DNA from 3 places in the Paradevosia tibetensis genome. Region 1 is predicted to be linked to each of the others. Evidence: riboswitches for the same ligand, from Rfam matches in the RefSeq annotation. Region 1 holds a riboswitch; each other region holds the start of a gene.
What was found. A riboswitch is a leader RNA that binds a small molecule or an ion and turns the genes downstream of it on or off. The one in region 1 is predicted to bind cobalamin.

Region 1 (7,654 bases):
GCCAGGTGGCGGGGATGACCTCGCCGCCGAACAGCCAGTTGACGAGAACACCGACCGCAACGGGCGCAGGGACGTGGACCGAGCCGAGCATGAGCCCGGCAAGGCCGAGGAGGAACAGAATCCCGGCCAGGAGCGCCATGGCGAGGCCATAGGGCAGGCCGGCGACCCGCGATCCGGCAATCGGCGCCGGGGAAGCGGCAGGCGTCGCGCTTTCGCTCGACCTGAGAACGGCGAGCAGCCGCTGCTGGTCAATGCGCGCGGAAATGGGCCGGGATTCGTTCATCGTGCGACTTACTGCCCGAAGGCTTGGGGATGGAAGGCCCTGGCCATGGCTTCCACCGCATCGACGGTGCTCGGGCCGGGCTGGCCCTGGACCGAGTTGATGAGGATGAACCGGTTGTTGGCGATGGCCGGGACGTCGGCGATGGCGGGAATCGACTTGAGCGTTTCAATGCGGGCCTGGCCGAGTTCCTTGTCCGGATCGGCGACGACCTGGCCGCTGGCGGTGCCGGAGTAGAAGACCACGATATATTCGGGCGCGCGTTCGGCCACCTGCTCCCAGCTTACCTGGCCGAAGCGGTTGGCGACATCATCGAAGATGTTCCTACCGCCGGCAGCGGCGACGGCCTGGGACAGCATGGTGTTGCCGAGGGCGGCATTGGGGGCGGAATCGCCGCCGTTGTAGATGAAGACCGGGATGGACGGCGCGGCGGCGAGCTTGTCTTTGACCGCGTCGAGGCGTGCGGAAAGATCGGCGACCAGCTGCTCGCCGCGATCGGCAATGCCGAAGATCGCGGCGACCGAGCGGATTTCCTCGAAGAGCTGGGGGAAGCCGAAGGCGCCGAGGTTGCAGCCTTCCACGTTGAGGCGCGTCTTCATGCCCAGGTCGTGGAGCTGGTCACGGGTGTGGCGGGATTCGCTGAAGCCATCAGGATAGCCGGCGTAGACGAAGTCGGCCTCGGCGGCGATGAGCTCTTCAGTGGTGGCCACGAGCGGGGAAATCACCGGCACCTTGGCATAGGCCTCGGCATAGGCCGGGCTGATCCTGAGATTGGCCATGTAGGAGGTGCCCGCCATGCTGCCTTCCAGCCCGAGGGCGAGCATGAGTTCGGTGGCGTTGTTGGAGAGGGTTACGGCGCGGGTGGGTGCGGCTTCGTAGGTGGTGGTCACCCCGCAATTGTCGTCGGTAACGGGGAAAGACTGGGCGAGGCCGGGGGTGGCCAGCGCCAGGGCGGCGATGGCTGCTGCGCCGGCAAGGAGGCCGGAGCGCCTGATCAGGGTGGCAAAGGTCATGGGTTTACCTCGATTGGGCTGGAAAGGGCGTGAAGGGGCGTGACGAGTTCGCGACCGAAAAGCGTGGCCATGGCGTCGGCCTCGTCCTCGGGGATTTCGCCGTTGCAGTTGAAGATGAGCCGGATGCTCTCGATGCCGGTGCGCGAGCGCAGGGCGGCGAGCTGGTCGAAGCAGTCGCCGGGGCTGCCGGCGATCATCTGGTTGGCGAGGAAGGCGTCGCGGTCGATGGGTGTGATGGTGTCGAGCGGACGGTTCTGGGCGATGGCGTAGCGGCGCCGGCGCTCGTAAAGGCGCGGGAGGAGGGCGTCGACAGCGGCAATGGCCTGCGCGCGGGTGGGAGCGATCGAGACGTATCGGGAGATCGAGTAATCGGCGGGATAGCGCCCGGAGCGGTTGCCGGTGAGGCTGTCATAGACATCGAACTGGCGCTGCTCGGAGGGTTCGAGGCTGAGGAGCAGTGGCAGGTTTTCGGCGACGGCGAAGCCGACGGTCTCGGGTGTCGAGCCGGCGACGTAGACAGGGATGCGTTCGCCGGGCGCAAGCAGCGGCCCCACCGGTTCACTCGAGGCCGGCCAGGGCGCATCGGAAGGCACGAGCGTGGGGCCTGACCAGGCCGAGCGCATCAGGCGGTAGGCGGCTTCGAACCGGTCGCGCGTGCTGGCGGGGTCGATGCCGAGAGCCGCAAGCGTGGAGGGATGGGTACCGCGGCCGATGCCGAAATCGAAGCGTCCGCCGCTCTGCCAATGGAGCTGGGCGACCTGCTCGGCAAGGAGGAGCGGGTGATAGAGGGGCAGGACGACGATCGAGGTGCCCACGCGCATGCGTTCGGTCCGCGCCAGGATGGCGGCGGCGAGCAGGAGCGTAGAGGGATAAGGATCGGGCGGGGACTGGAAGTGGAACTCGTTGAACCAGATGCCATCGAAGCCCAGGGCGTCCATGCGCGCGCAAAAGGCGAGCACGGCGCGATGGTCGAGGTTTCTGGTGCCACGGGTGAAGCCGGCGATATCGAGCCTCATGGCCGGACCTCCCGGCGGGAAGTGCGGCAGGATCGAATCGGCGCCGGTGGCGTCGTCGTTTCAGGTAACGGCATATGGGCCTCTCCCTTGCGGGGAAGGCCAATTCATCGCCGATGGCACGATATGTGCGTCAGGTTCCAATTGCGCCCCCTGCCGGGACACCTCGCCCGGCGACATGGTCTTGCGCTCTGGCAGGTCTCCTGGCTCGCGGCTCTGGCGCTATTCGCGGCCTTCCCGGACGCTGGCGTCCAGTGGCTTGGGAGCGAAAAGCTTGCCGCTTACAGTTGCGAGGGCAGCCACGGCATTGGCCCCTGATGGGTAATCCGCACCGTGTTCCCTTTTAATCCGCGCACAATTGGCGGAACCGAAGCAGGGGACCAATCGCACAATGCACGAGCGGAGGCAAGCGGCGGTGCGCCTGTGCAAAAACGGTCTGCAATGTCGGGAGAGTTATGGAGGCCACGCCCGGAATTGAACCGGGGTTCACGGATTTGCAATCCGCTGCGTCACCACTCCGCCACGTGGCCTCACGCGCCGGTTTCTAAGTGACGGTCGGCGCTTACGCAAGGTCTTGTTTGAAACCCTGTGGATTTTTGCAGCGATGGTTAGCCGCGACCCAAGAGGTTGGTGAGGAAGGCGAGGACGGGTTCCCAGAAGATGCCGAGCAGGACGATGGCGACCGACAGAATCAGCAGCGGAATCTTGGCGCGAGTGGAGGAGGGCATGCCCGATTGGCGGGCACGCTGTTCGGCGGCGGCCTGCTTGGCCTTCTGCTCCTGAGCCTTCTTGCGGTCCGAAAGCTTGACGACGTTGCTCATGGGAGCGCTCCTCGCGATAGTCGAGCGCTATCGATACCGCTGCGGGAGGCCGCTGCCAAGACTTGGCGTAGCGTCCGTCAGGGAAGCGTAATCACGAAGCGGGCCTTGAAGTCGCCTTCCCACCACATGGGGAAATTGGTGCCCCATTTGTTGTTGTGCAGGTTGAACCGGATGCCGCCCGAGAAATCGGGGGGATTGGGATCAAACGGCATGAACGGCGAGGCCGCGGGAGCGGCGAGGGGGGTATCGAGCGGCGTGATCGTGACGCCGCCGGTGCGGGCCGCGAAGATGGCCTGGAGCTGGCCGCCGCCATGGCCGGCCACGTTGTCGGCGCGCTGCCAGAGACCGGTCTTTTCGAATTCCCAAGGCCCGTCGGCCGCGGGGGTGAAGGAGAGGAAGGCGGCCTCGGGCATGCGGTTGGCGGGCTTTTCGCGCAGGACGAGGGTGAGTTCGATCTGCCTTGCGTCGATGACCCGGAAGCTCATTTCGACGCTGGCGGGGGCGCCGAGTTCGGCGTGGGCGGTTTCATCCAGCGAGAGGCGCAGGGTCGATCCGGAGGCGGCTTCGAGCACCGGGCGCCAGACGGCGGAGCGCGCCGTGGCGGCCTTGGCGAGCCCGGGCTTGTCGTGGTCGAGGATCGCCCACTCGGCGCGGTGGGTGAGGTAGGTATCCATGTGCCGGGCCACGTCGGCGGCGTCGTAGCTCTCGTATCTGTAGCCGAGGAGGCTGCCGTCGGCGCCTTCGAGGCGCTTGCCGTCGGGGGCCACGAGCGCGGCGACATCGCCCTGGGGCGTCAGGTCGACGGTCCAGCCGTCGACCGTAAGGGTTTGCCGGGCGGTTGGCGCCAGCACGGGGGAAGCGGGGACGGCGAGCTCGGCAAGGGCCGCGTCGGCAGTGGCGCGGTCGGCGGGGGCGAGCTGGGCCAGGGCCTCATCGAGATAGGCCCGCTGCTCCGCCCAGGAGGCTTCGGTGTAGGCGAAGCGGTAGTCGCCGGCGCGAGCGGCTTCGAAATCCGGGCGGTCCCAGGCGCGGTCGTCGCGCAGGTAGCTCTTGATATCGACGCCGCAGGTGTGTTCGGCGACCATGGTGAGGCCACGGCCGAAAGCGAGACGCTGGGGGTTCAGCCCTTCGGCTTCGAAGCCATCGTAGACGCGCTGGAGGGCGCGGTAGCGGGCGGTCTTGACCGGATCGCTGGCGCTGCCGTGGATCCAGCTGTCGCCCAGTTCGATATCGACGACCGGGAATTCGGCGCGGCGATCCCAGAGGAGGGCGCCATAGTCGTCCAGCGTGGCGGCACGCAGGCGCGCGCCGGGATTATGGGCGGCGATCTCGCGGAGCGCCTCGCTGGTCTGGGGTACGCTCTGGGGGCCGATATTGTCGCTGGTGTGGGCGAAGCTGAGGCCTTCGTCGAACCCCTGCGGGAAGTGAGTGGCGCCGTAGGACTTCTGGTACATGACCACGATTTCCTCGCCGGACGGGGCGCGCCAGCGGAAGACGTCGGGAACGTCGGGGGGCGGGGAGGCGGTATTGACGCCAAGGTGCAGGAAACGGATGCCGGCCTCTGCCATGAGCGGCACGATGCCCCGCGTATGGCCGGGAACGTCGGTCATCTTGGCGGCAATGGTCTTGCGGCCGAAGCGCCTGTCGAGTTCGGTGGCGTAGCTCAGGCCGGCGCGAAACACGGCGGGGGACATGAGCTCGCTGTGGGTGGTGAAGGGCAGGGCGTGCCAGGCGATGAGCCCTCGTCCGATGGCGCGCTCGAGGCGCGCGACCTCGGCGGGCCCACGGGTATTGAGGTGGTCCCAGATGAGCCAGGCACCAGTGGTCCAGATAAACCGCGGCTCGTTGGGATTTTCCGCGAAGAAATGCTCGCCGGTGTCGATCGCTTGCGGAATGAAACGCTCGTGATACTGGCGGCGCACCTTTTCGGCGTGATCGGTGAAGCCGATGTCGAGATGGGTCTTGAAGACGACGTGAATGACCGGTTCGGCCATGGCAAGCAGATCTTTCGAAAGGGCGGTCAGCCCACCGTGCCGCGCACGACGAGCTTGGTGCGGATGGTTTCGGTGAGCGCGGGCGCGTCCGGGTTCTTGAGGCGGCGCAGGATCAGCCGGACGAGGGCGCGCACGCGTTCGTCCAGGTCGATCTTGACGGTGGTGAGGTCGTAGCTCTTCCAGTGGCTCTGGGCGATGTCGTCGAAGCCGACGACCTTGACGTCCTTGGGCACGTTGAGGCCGAGATCGTGACGCAGGGCGTCGAGCGCGCCGAAGGCGCTGACGTCGTTGGCCGCGAAAATGGCGTCGGCGCCGTCCCCGACGCGGAAGAGGTTGATGGTGGCTCGGTAAGCTGTGTCGTAGGTGAAATCGCCGGGCACGATGAGCGGCTCGCCCAGCCCGCGCGCGGCCATGACCTGACGCAGGACATATTCCCGCTCGAGGCTGGCAGAGGCATGCGGATCGCCGGCCAGGTAGGCGAAACGCCGGGCACCAAAACCCTGCATGAGGGCGATGGCCTGATCGATGCCGTCGCGCTGGACCACATCGAGGCGATCGAAGCGCTGACCCTGCGGATTCTCCGCGGACGTCTCCTCATGGGGGTAGGTGACGTAGATCGGCACGGCGCGATCGAGGATCTGCCCGAGGATCTCGGGCCCGACGTTTTCTGTGAAGGCGATGACCGAATCCGGATTGTAGCCCTTCATGTAGGTGAGGAGCTGGCTATCCATGGAACGGTCGGTGCGCGTCTTGAAGAGCAGGGTGGCAAAGCCTTCCGCCTGGAGGGCGGTGGTGAGCTGGTCGATTTCCTGGCTTTCCCAGGGCGAGCAGACGTCGGGCACGATGACGCCGACCAGGTGCGAGCGGCGCGTGACCAGCGAGCGCGCTGCGACGTCGGGCGTGTAGTTGAGTTCCTGGGCGACCTTCAGAATTCTGTCGCGCTTTTCGGGTTTGATCGAGGCGTGCGGATTGAATGCGCGCGAAACGGCAACGCGCGAGACCTCGGCAACGCGCGCTACGTCGTCGGCTGTCGCCCTGCTCCTGGTCTTGCCTGCTATCTCGCTCATGGCCTCGCACCAAAATGAAAGCGCTTACATTGCGTTCTGGCGTTTCGTCCGTCCGACGTCAAGCGCCTTGCATGGTTTTGTCCCCGAAACGGGGCGTTTCGGTAGGATGGCGCGACGTCATTGGAAATTCATTAATCTCCTCATTGACGGAAAATGAAAACGTGTTCATTCTTCGATCGTGACCTGCGGTTCAACCCAGCGCACTCAATCCGTCTGCCGGCTAAGTCCGGACCATCGAATGGGAGGAAACTTCGATGAGCAATCGCCTGCGTTCGTATTTCATCGGCCTGGCTGCGGCGACCGCTTTGGTCACGCCCGCGCTGGCCGTGGACCTGACGATCACCTGCCGCTGCGTGGAAGGCGGCGTGAACAGCGAAACCGCCAAGTGGATCAAGCAGGACGTGATCCCGGGTTTCGCCGAAAAGGCCAAGGCCGAGGGCAAGGACATCAGTGTCCAGCTCAAGGAATTCGGCGGCCAGGACGAGCAACTGACCCAGCAGCTCGCCCTCGACTTCTCGACCGGCGCCGGCGCCGACATCTCGGGTTTCGACGGCTTCCTCATTCCCAGCTTCGTTGAGGGCAACCTGCTCAAGCCGCTCGAGGATCTCGGCGGGGACGCGGTCAAGAACTGGGAAGGCTGGAACCATATAGCCCAGGGTTCGCGCGACCTGATGAGCTACAAGGGCAAGGATTACGGCCTGGCCCTGGGCACCGACGTGCGCGCCATCTTCCTGCGCAAGGACCTGCTCCAGGCGGCCGGCATCGATCCGGCGACTTTCCAGCCCAAGTCGTGGGCGGAACTGCTCGACGCGGCCCGTGCACTCAAGAAGGCCAATCCCGACAGCTTCCCGCTCCAGCTCAACGCGGGCGTGAACATGGGTGAAGCCACCACGATGCAGGGCTACTGGATGGCGCTGCTCGGCACCGGCGAAAGCGTGACGGACGCGGACGGCAAGTACATCGTCTCGAGCCCGGGCATCCTCGACACGCTCAAGCTCTACAAGACCATCTATGTGGACGAGCAGCTCGGCGACCAGCGCGCCCAGCTCCTGGCGGACGGCCGCAACCGCACCTTCACCAATTTCCGTGACGGCAAGACCGCAATGCTGGTCGAAGGCGACTGGTTCTACAACTCGGTGATGGCGCCGGGCGCAGAATTCGCCGTGGACGACCGCGACGCCAAGGTCGGCTGGGCGTCCATGCCGGCCGAAGAGCCGGGCAAGGGCCTGCGCGGGCAGGATTTCGTGACGGTTTCGGGCGGCACGGGCTTCGTGATCAACCCGAATACGGCCCATCCGGCGGAAGCCTGGGAACTGCTGGCCTACATGAACAGCGCCGACCAGCTCAACGCCTTCCAAAAGCTGCGTGAAGCCCGCCGCATCCGCGACGACGTGCCGACCCCGAACAACGTCTATCTGCAGGAAACCCAGAAGAGCCTGCTGCCGCTGACCACCGCGCGCCCGAAC
Region 2 (7,654 bases), 2.0 Mb from region 1:
GGTCCATCCAGCCCTCAAAGCCCAGGCCCGAAACGAAGAAGACCTGCGCCTTGCCCACATTGGCTGCATCGGTCGGCGTCGGCTCATAGACATGGGTGTCGGCATTGGGCCCCACGATCGTGGTCAGTGCCACCCGGTCCCCGCCCACGCGCGCCACCATGTCGCCCAGGATCGAGAAGCTGGCTACCGCATTGACGGGCGCGGCGAGCGCCGGCGCGGTGATGAGCGCAAAGGCGGAAACGAGAAGGGCGCGGGCGAACATGGGCAGTCTCCTAGGCAATGCGGTGTCGGGGGGAGGTGAGGCGCGTGCGGATCACCCCGCGCGCACCGAAGATCAGCGAGAAGGCATAGAACCCGCCTGCGACCAGGATGATCGCCGGCCCCGAAGGCACGCTGAAATAGTATGAGAGCAGAAGACCCAGATAGCTCGAGGCCATGCCGACCAGTACTGCCAGTACGCAGAGCGCCTCGAGGCGCCGCACCCAGAAGCGGGCGGCCGCCGCCGGCAGCATCATCAGGCCCACGGCCAGCAGCGTACCCAGCGCCTGGAAGCCCCCGACGAGGTTCAGTACCACCAGCCCGAGGAAGGTGAAGTGCACTATCGGTCCCGCCTTGCCGATGGCGCGCAGGAAGGTGGGGTCGAGGCATTCGGCGAAAAGCGGCCGCCAGATCACCGCCAGCGCGGTAAGGCTGATCGTGGCGATGGCCCCGATCATGATCAGCGCATCGTTGTTGAGCGCCAGCACCGTGCCGAACAGCACATGCATCAGGTCCACGCTCGAGCCGCGCAGGCTCACCAGCATCACTCCGAGCGCCAGCGAAATCAGGTAGAACGCGGCCAGGCTCGTGTCCTCGCGCTGCACGGTCAGCCGGCTCACCAGCCCCGCCAGCAGCGCCACCACCAGTCCGGCGGCGAACCCGCCCAGTGTCATCGGCAGGATCTGCAGGCCCGCCACCAGAAACCCCGCGGCCGCACCCGGCAGGATCGCATGGGCCATGGCGTCGCCCGCCAGGCTCATGCGGCGCAGCATCAGGAACACGCCGACCGGCCCGGCCGAGAGCGCCAGGATCATGGCGCCGGCAAGCGCCCGGGTCAGGAAGCCGTAATTGACGAACGGCCCGATCAGTACATCAATCAGGTTCAATGTCCGCCTCCATGGCCGTGGCCATTTTCGTGCCAGGGCGCGTGCTCGTCCCAGGCTTCGGTCATGCGCCGCGCCTTGAGCAGGTTTTCGGCCTTGAGGGCCTTGTCGGTATCGGCCCAACACACCGGCTCGCGGGCCATCAGCAGCGTTCTTGGAAACACCGCCTTGACCATTTCGGCATCGTGCAGCACCGCGATTACCGTGCGGTCCTCGGCGTGCCAGCGCCGCACCAGTTCGATGAGGTCGATCACCGTCTTTTCGTCGATCGCCGTGAACGGCTCGTCGAGGAGGATCGTGTCCGCGTCCTGCAGCATCACCCGCGCGAAGAGCGCGCGCTGCAGCTGCCCGCCAGAGAGCGTATCGAGAGGGCGGTTCTCGAAGCCGGTGAGCCCCACCGTCGCCAGCGCCTCTTCCACCTCGCGATAATCGGCGCCGGTAATGGCGGCAAAGAGCCCGCGCCGCCGCCAGTGGCCCAGCGCCACCAGGTCCGCCACCGTGGCCGGAAACGTGCGGTCGATATCGGCGCTCTGCGGCAGGTAGGCGATGGTCGCGCCCGGCGCCCGCTCGATCGAGCCGGTCAGCGGCTGGAGCATGCCCACGATGCCCTTGAGGAGGGTGGATTTGCCCGATCCGTTCGGCCCCACGATCGCGGTGAGCGAGCCATCCTCGAATGTGCCGTCCAGGTGATGAACCGCCGGATGCCCCTCGTAGCCCAGGGTCACGTCCTTGAGCCTGATGGCGCTCATGGCTGCACCAGCGCGATCACCGCCAGCCAGATGCCGGCTATCAGCACCGCCACGATGCCCAGCCGCACCGCCAGACCCTGCTGGGCAAGACTGAAGGCGCGCTGCTGCGGCCGGGGCAGGCGCTGCGCCGGCTCGTGACCGTGGTTGTGATGGAGGTGTCCGGGATGCGGGTCATCGGCCATGTGGGCGGCTTTCTCTGAATTGGCCTGTGTGTAACGTAATAACATTTTTGGTGTCAACGCTTGCCAGCGCAAATTCCGAAACGTTATATAGTTACATCATTCGCCATGCCAAGCCCCATTGCCTGAACCCTCGGGCCGGGGCCGCATATCGTGTCACTTCGTAACGATATAACGTAAAGGATTTCCGATGAAGCGTGCCATCTCCCCGCTCGCCCTGCTGCTGGCGCTGGGTCTTGCAACGCCCGCGATCGCCGAGGAAGAGGTCGCCTGGCGGCTCTTCGTGGCCGACCATGCCGAGCCCACCGTCACCGCCATCGATCTGGAGAGCGGCGACGCCCTGGGCAGTTTTGCCCTTTCCGGGCCCGCAACCCTCTACGCCACGCCCGCCAAGCGCGCCGTCTATGCCGTCCAGGGCAATGACAACCAGGTGGCGGTAATCGCCACCGGCGTATCCGTCGATGATCACGGGGACCACGGAGATCTCACGCTCACCGATCCCTCGCTCGGCTCGGCCGTCCTCACTGGCGAGCGCCCCGTTCACTTCGTCGAGCACGATGGCAATTTCGCTGTCTTCTACGATGGCGAGGGTGTGGCCCGGACCTATTCGGAAACCGCGGTTCTCGCCGGCGACGCCACGTTTGCCGAAACCGCCACGCCCGCGCCCCATCACGGCGTCGCCATCCCCTTCGGCGCCCATACCATCATCACCGAGCCCAATGCCGAAGACCCCAAGGCCCTTCCGACTGGCGTATGGGTACGCGACGGCGCCGGCGCTACCGTTGGGGACTTCCATGCCTGCCCGGACCTGCATGGCGAAGCCTCCTCGGGCAACCTTCTCGCCATCGCCTGCGGCTCCGGCCTGCTGATCGCCAGGGAGGGCGGCGAAGGTCCCGAGATTTCCTTCCTGCCCTATGCGCCTGACCTGCCCGAAGGCAAGGCGACCGCGCTCCTCGGCGGCGTCGGCTTCCAGTACTTCCTGGGCAATTATGGCGCTTCGCGCGTCGCCGTCATCGACCCGAGTGCCCAGGACGCCTTCCGTCTCGTCGATCTGCCGACCCGGCGCGTGCACTTCGCCGTCGATCCTGTGCGGCCCAAATTCGCCTATGTCTTCACCGAGGACGGCAACCTGCTCCAGCTCGACATCCTCTCGGCCGCCGTCACCGGCACGCTGCGGCTGACCGAGCCCTATTCGATGGATGGCGAATGGAGCCTGCCGCGCCCCCGTGTGGCGGTCGCCGGTGACGAGATCGCCGTCACCGATCCTCTCAAGGGCCTCATCCACATCGTGGATGCGCACAGCTTCGCCAAGACCCGCGAGATCGCGCTTGCCGGCAAGCCCTTCAACATCGTGGCGGTCGGCGGCGCCGGAGAGACCCACGGCCATCACCACCACTAACCCCTTCATCCCCTCTCCCTCCGCCGGGGGAGGGGAGCGCTTTCCAGCCAGGATCATTCCATGAAACGACTTCCCGTCACCGTGCTCTCCGGCTTTCTGGGCGCCGGCAAGACCACCTTGCTCAATCACATCCTCAACAATCGCGAGGGCCGGCGCGTCGCCGTCATCGTCAACGACATGAGCGAGGTCAATATCGACGCTTCGCTGGTCCGCGAGGGGGGCGCCGATCTTTCGCGGACCGATGAAAAGCTGGTCGAAATGAGCAATGGCTGCATCTGCTGCACCTTGCGCGGCGATCTCCTCGCCGAGGTGCGCAAGCTCGCCGAGGCGGAACGCTTCGACTATCTCCTCATCGAATCCACCGGCATCTCCGAGCCGCTCCCCGTCGCCACCACCTTCGATTTCCGCGACGAGAACGGGGAGAGCCTGGCCGACATCACCCGGCTCGACACCATGGTGACGGTGGTCGATTGCGCCAACCTCCTCAAGGATTACGGCTCTTCCGATTTCCTCAAGGATCGGGGCGAGACCCTGGGCCCCGAGGACGAGCGCGCCCTCGTCGACCTCCTCGTCGAGCAGATCGAGTTTGCCGACGTCATCGTCCTCAACAAGGTCTCCTCTGCCAACCTGCTCCAGCGCCAGGCCGCCATTTCCATCATCAAGGCGCTCAATCCCTCGGCCGAACTCATCGAGACCGATTTCGCCCAGCTTCCCCTCGACCGGGTCCTCGATACCGGCCTCTTCAGTCTCGAGATGGCCGAGCGCAATCCGCTCTGGTTCAAGGAGCTCAACGGCTTTGCCGACCACGTCCCCGAGACCCTTGAATACGGCATCCGCTCCTTCGTCTACCGCGCCCGCCGGCCCTTCAATCCGGCCCTGCTCGATCGTTTCATCGCCCGCGCCTGGCCGGGCGTCGTGCGCGCCAAGGGCTTCTTCTGGCTCGCCACCCGCCCGCATTTCGTCGGTGAGCTGAGCCAGGCCGGAGCGCTCGTGCGGACCGGTCGGCGGGGCCTGTGGTGGTCCGCCGTTCCGCCCCAGCGCTGGCCGGACGATCCGGATTGGACCGCCTCCATGCGCGCCTATCTCGACCCCGTCTGGGGCGACCGGCGCCAGGAACTGGTCTTCATCGGCCTTGAGGACATGGACGAGGCCGCCATCCGGCGCGAACTCGATGCCGCGCTCGTCCCGGCGCGCGCCTTCACGCCCGACAACTGGACGAGCCTGCCCGATCCGTTCCCGGCCTGGAGCTAGCGCAGCGGTCCCTTGAAGATGAAGAAGGCGCCCGCAAAGATCAGCGCGAAACCCACCACGTGGTTCCAGGTGAACCTTTCGCCCAGCACCAGAACGGCGAAGCCGGCGAAGACGCTGAGCGAGATCACCTCCTGGATGGTCTTGAGCTCGGCCGCGCTATAGGTGCCGTACCCGATGCGGTTGGCGGGCACCGCCAGCCAGTATTCGACCAGCGCGATGCACCAGCTCGCCATCACCGCGATCCACATCGGCGCGGTGGGGAACTTGAGATGCCCGTACCAGGCAATGGTCATGAAAACGTTCGATCCGATCAGCAGGACGATCGGCAGCACGGCGGAAGCGGAAAACTGCATGGAGCACCGGGGGGCGGGGGAGACGCACACTCTCGCGCCCGCCGCCTTCCGTCAATGGGGCGTCCGCTCGTTCATCTTGCAGTCATCGGGCGTCCCATACACATTTCGGGGAAAGCACCGAATACCGCGAGGCAATCCATGATCCTGCGTCTTCTCGCCGCCCTGTTGGCCCTGGCCGGCGCGGTCCTTCCCGCCGCCGCCGCCGAGCTCGCCTGCTCGGGGGCGTTCGGCCCCGATTCGTCCGAGGCGCGCCTCATCGAGACCTTCGGCAAGGAAAACGTCGTCTTCGGCGAAGTCCCCGGGGCCGAGGGCGAGACCATGCTCGCCACCACCGTCTTCCCCAATGACGAGGCGAGGCGCTTCCAGGTCGGTTGGTGGGATGAGGAGAACCGCGATTCGATCGCCTATTTCACCGTCCCGCCAAATGACAGCGCTCCCGGCGGCGTCCATATCGGCCAGACCGTGGCCGAGGTCCAGGCGCTCAACGGCGAGCCCTTTACCCTGCTCGGCTTCTATTGGGACTACGGCGGCTCGGCCAGTTTCACTTCCGGCAAGCTTGCCTCGCTTCCGGGCGGCTGCTCGCTGGGGGTCGCGTTCGAGCCGCGCAAGGACCTGCCCACCGGCGTCGACGACACCCCGATCCTGGGCGACAGGGAAGTATCGTCCACCGAGCCGCTCCTGGTGGATCTCGATGCGCGCATCTACGACGTCTACCTCAGCTATCCCGACCCCAGCGCCCCGGCCGATACCGATACCGGGGAAGGGGAGGGCGCCGGCGAAGCCGCCGCCCCGCAATAGCGGCTAGATATCGATATCGGGCTCGTCCGGCTGCTTGTCCGCCGGGGGAGCCTCCCCGGGCTCGACCGGCTCGATCCGCACCACCTCGATCTTGACCCGCGCCAGCAGCCCCGCCAGGGCCCCCAGCAGCGCCAGCCACGGCGCGGCCAGCACCATGATGCCGCCCAGGCCGACCCCGGCATTGAGCGGGATCTCGGCATAGATGTCGCCGCGCTCGGACTTGACGCGCAGGCGCCGCACATTGCCTTCCTTGAGCAACTGGGTGATGCGCTCGACGAGCTGGCTGCCGGCCACCTCGATTTCCTCGGTGAAGGTCTTCCAGTGATCCTTGGGCTGGTCGTCCATGTCTGTCTCCATCAGAGAAGCCTCTCTTCCCCATACATAGGAAACCCTGCGCCGATTTCACGCGCATTGACCTTGCGCAACCATATGTGGCAATCCTAACCCCACGTTGGTTCCCCCAAGCGCAGGCGCGGGGGATGAAAAGGGAACACGGTGCGGATTACCCATCAGGGGCCTAGACCGTGGCTGCCCCCGCAACTGTAAGCGGCCAGCTTTGCCATTTGCCACTGGGCTTCGCCCGGGAAGGCGGCACAGCGACAAAGAGGCTGCGAGCCAGGAGACCTGCCAGCGCAACCGGGCGGAAACGCCCAACTCGTTAATCCGCGCGCACGGAGGGTGTCCGCAAAATGACCACTGCTACGCAGACCCAGACCATCAATCTCACCTTGTCTCAGCGGCTTGTCGCTGGCGGCCTCGCCCTCGTCCTGGGCTTCGTGCTGCTGGGCGGCATCGGCTTTGCCAGTGACATGCGCGTCCACAACGGCGCCCACGACACCCGCCACGCCCTCGGCTTCCCCTGCCACTAAGCGCTTCGAGACAAAAATGAATCTGTTCCGGCGAATATTCTTCGCTGCGGTCCTGTCCGGACTCGCGGCCGGTCTTGCCATGTCGGCGGTCCAGCAGTGGCGCGTCGCCCCGCTGATCCTCGAGGCCGAGACCTATGAAGGCCAGGAGGCTCCCGCGGCGCCGGCCACCCACACCCATGAAGATGGCACCGCGGCGCACAGCCACGATGCCCAGGAGGCCGCTCCTGCCGGCCACGTCCACGACGAAGACGCCTGGGCGCCCCAGGATGGCGCCGAGCGCATCTTCTATACGGTGCTTGCCGACGTCCTCGCCGCCATCGGTTTCGCGCTGGTCCTAGCCGCCGTCTCGGTGCTGGTGGGCCTGCCCATCACCGCCGCCAACGGCATCGTCTGGGGCCTGGGCGGCTTCATCGTCTTCCAGCTCGCGCCCGCCTTCGGCCTGCCGCCCGAACTCCCGGGCATGCCGGCCGCTGATCTGGGCGCCCGCCAGCTCTGGTGGTGGGGCACGGCCATCGCCACCGGCGCCGGTCTGCTGGGTATCGCCAAGTTCCGCAACTGGCAGGCCATTGGCGCCGGCGCCGTGCTGATCCTTCTGCCCCACCTCATCGGTGCCCCGCAGCCGCCCCATGAACCGAGCGCCGTTCCGGCGCACCTCGCCACCGCCTTCGCCGCCAGCGCGCTCTCGGCCGGTGCAGTCTTCTGGTTCATCCTCGGCCCGCTCCTGGGCTATCTCAATACCCGCTTCGCCAAGGCCGAAGCCTCTCAAACCAGAATGGTGCACGCATGAGCGAAAAGATCCCCGTAACCGTCATCACCGGCTTCCTCGGCTCGGGCAAGACCACGCTCGTCCGGCACCTGCTCGGCCACGCCAGGGGCAAGCGCATCGCGCTCATCATCAACGAGTTCGGCGATAT
Region 3 (7,654 bases), 100 kb from region 1:
TTCACCCACAAGCTCGTGCAGTCCAAATCCGCCTACGAGCACCCGCAGCCCCATGCCTGCTTCATCCAGTCCGTCGATGACGACCTGGTCAACGAAGGCGGCATCATGGACCTCTGGGTCCGCGAGGCGCGCCTCTTCAAGTACGGCTCGGGCACCGGCTCCAACTTCTCGCGTCTGCGTGGCGAAGGCGAAAAGCTCTCGGGCGGCGGCAAGTCCTCGGGCCTGATGAGCTTCCTCAAGATCGGCGACCGCGCTGCAGGCGCCATCAAGTCGGGCGGCACCACCCGCCGCGCCGCCAAGATGGTCGTGGTCGACATCGACCACCCCGATATCGAGACCTACATCAACTGGAAGGTGAAGGAAGAGCAGAAGGTTGCCGCTCTCGTCACCGGCTCCAAGGTCGTCTCCAGGCACCTCAAGGCGATCCTCAAGGCCGCCGTCAACTGCGACGGCGCGGGCGACGATTGCTTTGACGTGACCAAGAACCCGGCGTTGAAGCGCGAAGTGCGCGCCGCCAAGAAGGCCCTGGTGCCGGAGAACTACATCTACCGCGTCATCCAGTTCGCCAAGCAGGGCTATACGGACATCGAATTCCCGATCTACGACACCGATTGGGACAGCGAGGCGTACCTGACCGTTTCCGGCCAGAACTCGAACAATTCCGTCCGCGTCACCGACGACTACCTCAAGGCCGTCGAGACCGATGGCGACTGGAACCTGATGGGCCGCATCACCGGCAAGGTCACCAAGACCCTCAAAGCCCGGGACCTGTGGGAATCCATCGGCTACGCCGCCTGGGCCTCGGCCGATCCGGGCATCCAGTACCACACCACCATCAACGATTGGCACACCAGCCCCGAGGCCGGCCCGATCATCGCGTCCAATCCGTGCTCGGAATATATGTTCCTGGACGACACGGCCTGTAACCTCGCCTCGATCAACCTGCTGCCCTACCGCAAGGCAGACGGCTCGTTCGACGTGGCCGCCTACGAGCACACCATTCGCCTGTGGACGATCGTGCTCGAAGTCTCGGTGATGATGGCCCAGTTCCCGTCCAAGGCCATTGCCGAGCGCTCCTTCAAGTACCGTACGCTGGGCCTGGGCTACGCCAATATCGGCGGCCTGCTGATGACCTCCGGCATTCCCTATGACTCGGTGGAAGGCCGCGCCTATGCCGGCGCCCTCACCGCCATCATGACCGGCGTCGCCTATGCCACCTCGGCCGAAATGGCCAAGGAACTGGGCGCGTTCGACGACTACAAGCGCAACGCCAAGCACATGCTGCGCGTCATCCGCAACCACCGCAACGCGGCCCTCGGCAATGCCGATGGCTACGAGAAGCTCTCGATCAACCCGGTGCCGCTCGACGTCGCCAACGTGCCCTATGCCGAACTCACCGAGCGCGCCAAGGTGGCTTGGGACAACGCTCTCGCCCTCGGCGAGAAGCACGGCTACCGCAATGCCCAGGTTTCGGTGATCGCCCCGACCGGCACCATCGGCCTGGTCATGGATTGCGACACCACCGGCATCGAGCCCGACTTCGCGCTGGTCAAGTTCAAGAAGCTCGCCGGCGGCGGCTACTTCAAGATCATCAACCGCGCCGTGCCCCCGGCCCTGCGCACGCTCGGCTACTCGGAAAGCCAGATCGCCGAGATCGAGGCCTATGCCGTCGGCCATGGCAACATCAACCAGGCCCCGGGCATCAACCCCGGCACCCTGCGCGCCAAGGGCTTTGACGACGCCAAGATCGAAGCGCTGAACAAAGCCCTGGCCTCGGCCTTCGACGTCAAGTTCGCCTTCAACAAGTGGACGCTGGGCGAGGACTTCCTCAAGTCACTCGGCATCACCGACGAGCAGCTCAACGACTTCACCTTCGAACTGCTGCCGGCGCTTGGCTTCTCCAAGAAGGACATCGAGGCGGCGAACCTGCACGTCTGCGGCGCGATGACCCTGGAAGGCGCTCCGCACCTCAAGGCCGAGCACCTGCCGGTGTTCGATTGCGCCAGCCCCTGCGGCAAGATCGGCAAGCGCTACCTCTCGATCGAGAGCCACATCCTGATGATGGCTGCCGCGCAGCCCTTCATCTCGGGCGCAATCTCCAAGACCATCAACATGCCCAACGACGCCACCGTCGAGGACTGCAAGGAAGCCTACATGCTCTCCTGGCGCCTGGCGCTCAAGGCCAACGCGCTCTATCGCGACGGCTCCAAGCTCAGCCAGCCGCTCAACGCCGCCCTCCTCGCCGATGACGACGAGGAAGAGGACGATGCGGTCGAGGCCCTGGTGGCCCAGAACGCGGCGGCCCGCGTGCCGGTGGTTGCCGAAAAGATCGTCGAGCGCATCATCGAGCGCACCGTGCGCGAGCGCGAGAAGATGCCCGACCGCCGCAAGGGTTACACCCAGAAGGCAGTCGTGGGCGGCCACAAGGTCTATGTCCGTACCGGCGAATACGACGACGGGCGCCTGGGCGAGATCTTCATCGACATGCACAAGGAAGGCGCCGCCTTCCGTGCGATGATGAACAACTTCGCCATCGCCATCTCTCTCGGCCTCCAGTACGGCGTGCCGCTGGACGAATACGTGGAAGCCTTCACCTTCACCCGGTTCGAGCCCGCCGGCATGGTCATGGGCAACGACCGCATCAAGAACGCCACCTCGATCCTGGATTACGTGTTCCGCGAACTCGCCGTCTCCTATCTCGACCGCGACGACCTGGCCCACGTTAACCCCGAGGGCCCGACCTCGCTCGGCAAGGGCGTAGCCGAGGAAAAGAGCGCCCGTGGCAACACGGCCGCGCCTGCCCCGGTGCCCGCCGAGCGCTTTGTATCCCGCGGCATGACCCGCGGCCGCGTGGCCAACTCCTCGCTGATGCTGGTGCCCACGGCCCAGGTTTCGGCAACGGCGGCTCCGGCCATGCAGACCTCCACGGTCACCGCGCTGCGCACGGCCACGGCCCTCAAGGCCGAGCCCGCCCTCGCCCCTGCGGCCTTCCCGGCCGCCGAGCTGAGCCCCATCCCGAGCCCCCCGCCCAGCAAGGACGCGGGCCTGCTCCGGGCCGAGGCCCAGATGAAGGGCTACACCGGCGACCAGTGCACCGAGTGCCACAACTTCACCATGGTGCGTAACGGCACGTGCCTGAAGTGCGACACCTGCGGCACGACCACGGGTTGCAGCTGAGGGTAGTTGGGGAACAACAACCAAAGCTAATAAGTCATGTTTGGGCGCTCGGCTGAAAAGCCGGGCGCCTTGCTGTTTTGTCTGGCTCTGGTCAAGCGCCTCGGTCGACTAGTGCCCGGTCTGCAGCACCATCTGGGCGGCCTGGCGCACGCGCACCTTGTCGGCTTCTATCGGCAAGGCCGATTCTGAACGCTCGAGTGCTTCGGCGGCATGCCGGAGGGCTTGGGGGCGGAGCCGGCCTTCTCCGAGCCGGGAAAGCGTCAGGAAGGCCTTTTGCAGGCGGAGCCCGATCTCGACTACGGGCGCGCCGTCCCGGGCGATGGGCATGAAGAGGTCGTCAAACAGGTCGGCCAGCGCCAAGGGTGGCACGTAGACCTCTGGGTAGTCGGCCTCGTCAAACTCGTCCGGCTCAGACCAGATGGACAATATGCGAACCGCTCGCCCGATGACGTCGATCGCCGTCCCGGGGTCGTTGATGCCGGGCGACAGGGCGCGTGACGCGATTTCGGCGAGGACCGATGCGCCAAACCGCGGGTCCTGGTCGAACGAGCGCGTATCGGCGATGGAAAAGCAGTCGCGAACGGCCTTCTCGACCGCTTCGCCCTCGACGCGGGAGGTCCAGGCCAGCGTCTGCGTAGGATCGACGAACTTGCCCGGAATCGCGTTGAGATAGATGGCGCCACCTTCATCGGGAATGAGCTCGGCAAGCGCTCCGATATCAACGTGCTGCACGTATCCGATCTTGCTGCTCGGCACGGCGCGAGCGTCTGGCGGCAGGCCCGCCGGATCGTCAAAGGGTCGCCCACCCATATATGGATTTTGATGTCGGGCCCGCATGGCCTTGGCCGCCGCTTGCTCAACGCTGTCGGTCGTTTCGGTAACCCGGCCGAGCCGGGCCAGGTGGTCAATCCAGCGCAACAAGGTGACCACGATCAGGATAATGACGATGATCGTTGCGGCGAACAGGACGACCCTGCCCTGGGCTCCATAGGCTCCGGTGCTCAATACGATTATGCCGACCAGACTGAACAGGAAGGAGCCGACGAACGTGGACAGCACGTTCTTGGTGGTCGAGTCCTCGATAACCAGCTTCGTGGCACGGGGCGTGACATTGGTCGTGGCCGCCGAATAGGCCGAGACCATGATGCTGAGCGAAAAGGTCGTAACGGTCAGCATGCTCGAGGCGATGATGCTCAGGATATGGTCGACCGCATTGGCACCCACCTTGGCCGGCAGGTCGCTCGGAATGTACGGGTCCAGTGCGATACCCAGGAGCGCGACCAGAACCGCAACGACCGAAAAAATGCTGGCGCGAAACCAGATGCGGCGTGTGACCTGGATGGTAAGCCAAAGCCAGCGGGACGTCATGGCATCGTCCCTGTGGGTTCGTCCGAGCCGCGTTGCTGACCAGCCATGTTCAATCTCCTGTCCTGGCATCGCGAGGGGCGATGATCGAGAGACTTAACAAATGACGGGAAGTAAGGATGCCTTTCTACCGGCTCCTGCCCTCGCCGCCTTGTTGTCTTTCGGGCGGCTCGACGCGCGGCACGGAAAGGTGTTCTTCTTGTTGTCGCAGAGAACCGTTGTGGTCGCGCTGCCCGAACGAGGAGATATGCCGATGTTCAAGAGCTTGCCTGCGGGAATTGCCATTCTGGCGACCATCATCGCCTGCACCGCCCCTGCCCGGGCAGACGGGCCGGCGACCGAACCGGCCACGCCCGATTGCGGGGCGGCAGCGCTCGAGGCGAGCATCGGCAAGGCGGTGGTCGGCACGACGGCCGAAGACGTGACGGTCGGCGGCGCGCCGGTGCAGTCCAAAGGCGTGGTGCGCGTCATCATGCCGGGCGACATGGTCACCCAGGACTTCAGCGAGGACCGACTCAACCTGGAAGTCGACGAAGCCGGAAACCTGGCTCGGGCGACCTGCGGCTGAACGCACGCAGCGGCCCTCCACGTGCAGCGGCGGCTGTGAAGGCCGATGCCTTCGGCCGCTGCGCGCCAGACTTCCGGACGAGACCGGAGGCCGTTTCCCGCCCTCGTGATTCCCACGCACCATCGCGGGGAAGTTTCAACCCGATTCATCGCCCCTCACCTACCCCATATCCATTGACGCCAAAGAAGATGCGCATACTATATGTAGCGTTCTAGGTTCTTCCGGTTACCAAAGCCGGGAGCTAAGACGGGAACTCGGTGCGCTCCCTATGGGAGCAATGCCGAGGCTGCCCCCGCAACTGTAAGCGGCGAGTATCTGTTCGTTTTCGGCCACTGGACCCACCGGTTCGGGAAGGCGGAACAGAAGACGCTGACCCGCGAGCCAGGAGACCTGCCTCGAACAAGTTACGTCCACCGGCGGGGTGCCGGAGGCGAGCGGGTGCGCATGGGTCTTCCATTCGGCCGCCGTCCTCTATCCCTGCCCAGCTAACAGATGCGAGGGATCAGATGACCATCACCGTTTACAGCAAGCCCGCCTGCGTTCAATGCACCGCCACTACCCGCGCGCTCGACCGCAAGGGTATCGACTATACGCTCGTCGACATCTCAGAAGACGCCGAAGCCTATGCGCGCGTCCAGGGCATGGGCTACCGCCAGATCCCGGTCGTCGTCGCCGGCGAGCAGCATTGGGCCGGCTTCCGTCCCGACATGATCGGCGCCCTCTCCTGACGCCCGGACCGACGCGGACGCCATGCGGCCATGGGCAACATCGTCTACTATTCGAGCAGCTCGGAAAACACGCACCGCTTCGTCCGGAAGCTGGGCTTTGAAAGCCTGCGCCTGCCGGTCGAGGCCGGCGGGGAGCCCCCCGTCATCGAAGCACCCTATGTGCTGGTCCTCCCCACCTATGGCGGCGGAGGGGGCAAGGGCGCGGTTCCCAAGCCGGTTATCCAGTTCCTCAACAATCCTGCCAACCGCAGCCTGATCCGCGGCGTGATCGCCGCGGGCAACACCAATTTCGGGCCGGCCTACGCGATCGCGGGCGATATCGTCTCGCGCAAATGCGCCGTGCCCCTCCTCTACCGGTTCGAACTTCTCGGGACCGCGGAGGACGTCGAAAATGTCAGACAAGGACTCGTACGGTTTTGGACATGCTCACACTAGAACGCCCCGCAAAGGCCCCGGACCAGACGCTGGATTTCCACGCGCTCAACGCGATGCTGAACCTCTACGACAGCGAGGGCCGCATCCAGTTCGACAAGGACCGCCTGGCGGCACGGCAGTATTTCCTGCAGCACGTGAACCAGAACACGGTCTTCTTCCATAACCTGCGCGAGAAGCTCGATTACCTCGTGACCGAGGGCTATTACGAGCAGGAAGTGCTCGACCAGTACGCGTTCAACTTCGTCCGCGACCTGGTCGACCACGCCTATGGCAAGAAGTTCCGCTTTCCCACGTTCCTGGGCGCGTTCAAGTACTATACGAGCTATACGCTCAAGACCTTCGACGGCAAGCGCTACCTCGAGCGCTACGAGGACCGGGTCTGCATGGTCGCCCTGACGCTGGCGCGCGGCGACGAACAGCTCGCACGCAACCTCGTGGACGAGATCATTTCCGGGCGCTTCCAGCCGGCCACCCCGACCTTCCTCAATGCCGGCAAGAAACAGCGCGGTGAACTCGTCTCGTGCTTCCTGCTGCGCGTGGAAGACAACATGGAGAGCATCGGGCGCGCCATCAACTCGGCGCTCCAGCTCTCCAAGCGCGGCGGCGGCGTGGCTCTCAGCCTCACCAACATCCGCGAGATGGGCGCACCCATCAAGCAGATCGAGAACCAGTCCTCGGGCGTGCTGCCGGTGATGAAGCTCCTGGAGGATTCGTTCTCCTATGCCAACCAGCTGGGGGCGCGGCAGGGCGCGGGAGCGGTTTACCTGCACGCCCACCACCCCGACATCATGCGCTTCCTCGACACCAAGCGCGAAAATGCCGACGAGAAGATCCGCATCAAGACGCTGTCGCTGGGCGTGGTGATCCCCGACATCACGTTCGAACTGGCCAGGAACAACGAGGACATGTACCTGTTCTCGCCCTACGACGTGGAGCGGGTCTACGGCGTGCCCTTCACCGAAATCTCGGTGAGCGAAAAGTACCGCGAGATGGTGGCCGACAGCCGCATCCGCAAGAAGAAGATCAAGGCGCGCGAATTCTTCCAGGTCATCGCCGAGATCCAGTTCGAGAGCGGCTATCCCTACATCATGTTCGAGGACACGGTGAACCGGGCCAACCCGATTGCCGGCCGCGTGACCATGAGCAATCTCTGCTCGGAAATCCTGCAGGTCAGCGAGCCCAGCGTTTTCAACGACGACCTTTCCTATAGCCACATGGGCAAGGATATCTCGTGCAACCTGGGTTCGCTCAACATCGCCGCGGCGATGGATTCGGTCGATTTCGGCAGGACCATCGAGACCTCGATCCGCGCGCTGACCGCCGTGTCGGAGATGAGCGACATCGCCTCCGTCCCCTCGGTGGCCAAGGGCAATGCCGATAG

Region 2: another riboswitch for cobalamin. It lies ahead of FNA67_RS01960 (CbtB domain-containing protein); the one in region 1 lies ahead of FNA67_RS11565 (LLM class flavin-dependent oxidoreductase).
Region 3: another riboswitch for cobalamin. It lies ahead of nrdH (glutaredoxin-like protein NrdH); the one in region 1 lies ahead of FNA67_RS11565 (LLM class flavin-dependent oxidoreductase).

The regions. Positions count from the first base shown of each region.
Region 1 covers NZ_CP041690.1:2,386,446-2,394,099, reverse strand. Annotated here, with positions in the region: gene FNA67_RS11575 (FecCD family ABC transporter permease) at 1-283, opposite strand, end outside; gene FNA67_RS11570 (ABC transporter substrate-binding protein) at 292-1,293, opposite strand; gene FNA67_RS11565 (LLM class flavin-dependent oxidoreductase) at 1,290-2,309, opposite strand; cobalamin riboswitch at 2,483-2,693, opposite strand; tRNA gene FNA67_RS11560 (tRNA-Cys) at 2,763-2,836, opposite strand; gene FNA67_RS11555 (hypothetical protein) at 2,915-3,127, opposite strand; gene FNA67_RS11550 (DUF5054 domain-containing protein) at 3,205-5,121, opposite strand; gene FNA67_RS11545 (LacI family DNA-binding transcriptional regulator) at 5,148-6,188, opposite strand; gene FNA67_RS11540 (extracellular solute-binding protein) at 6,443-7,654, shown strand, end outside.
Region 2 covers NZ_CP041690.1:373,291-380,944, forward strand. Annotated here, with positions in the region: gene FNA67_RS01915 (metal ABC transporter substrate-binding protein) at 1-262, opposite strand, end outside; gene aztB (zinc ABC transporter permease AztB) at 273-1,139, opposite strand; gene aztA (zinc ABC transporter ATP-binding protein AztA) at 1,142-1,891, opposite strand; gene FNA67_RS01930 (hypothetical protein) at 1,888-2,118, opposite strand; gene FNA67_RS01935 (metallochaperone AztD) at 2,261-3,469, shown strand; gene FNA67_RS01940 (GTP-binding protein) at 3,530-4,720, shown strand; gene FNA67_RS01945 (DMT family protein) at 4,717-5,073, opposite strand; gene FNA67_RS01950 (hypothetical protein) at 5,212-5,871, shown strand; gene FNA67_RS01955 (DUF4342 domain-containing protein) at 5,875-6,216, opposite strand; cobalamin riboswitch at 6,307-6,517, shown strand; gene FNA67_RS01960 (CbtB domain-containing protein) at 6,561-6,740, shown strand; gene FNA67_RS01965 (CbtA family protein) at 6,757-7,527, shown strand; gene cobW (cobalamin biosynthesis protein CobW) at 7,524-7,654, shown strand, end outside.
Region 3 covers NZ_CP041690.1:2,487,956-2,495,609, forward strand. Annotated here, with positions in the region: gene FNA67_RS12015 (vitamin B12-dependent ribonucleotide reductase) at 1-3,177, shown strand, start outside; gene FNA67_RS12020 (DUF2254 domain-containing protein) at 3,286-4,545, opposite strand; gene FNA67_RS12025 (I78 family peptidase inhibitor) at 4,796-5,110, shown strand; cobalamin riboswitch at 5,307-5,522, shown strand; gene nrdH (glutaredoxin-like protein NrdH) at 5,617-5,838, shown strand; gene nrdI (class Ib ribonucleoside-diphosphate reductase assembly flavoprotein NrdI) at 5,869-6,273, shown strand; gene nrdE (class 1b ribonucleoside-diphosphate reductase subunit alpha) at 6,261-7,654, shown strand, end outside.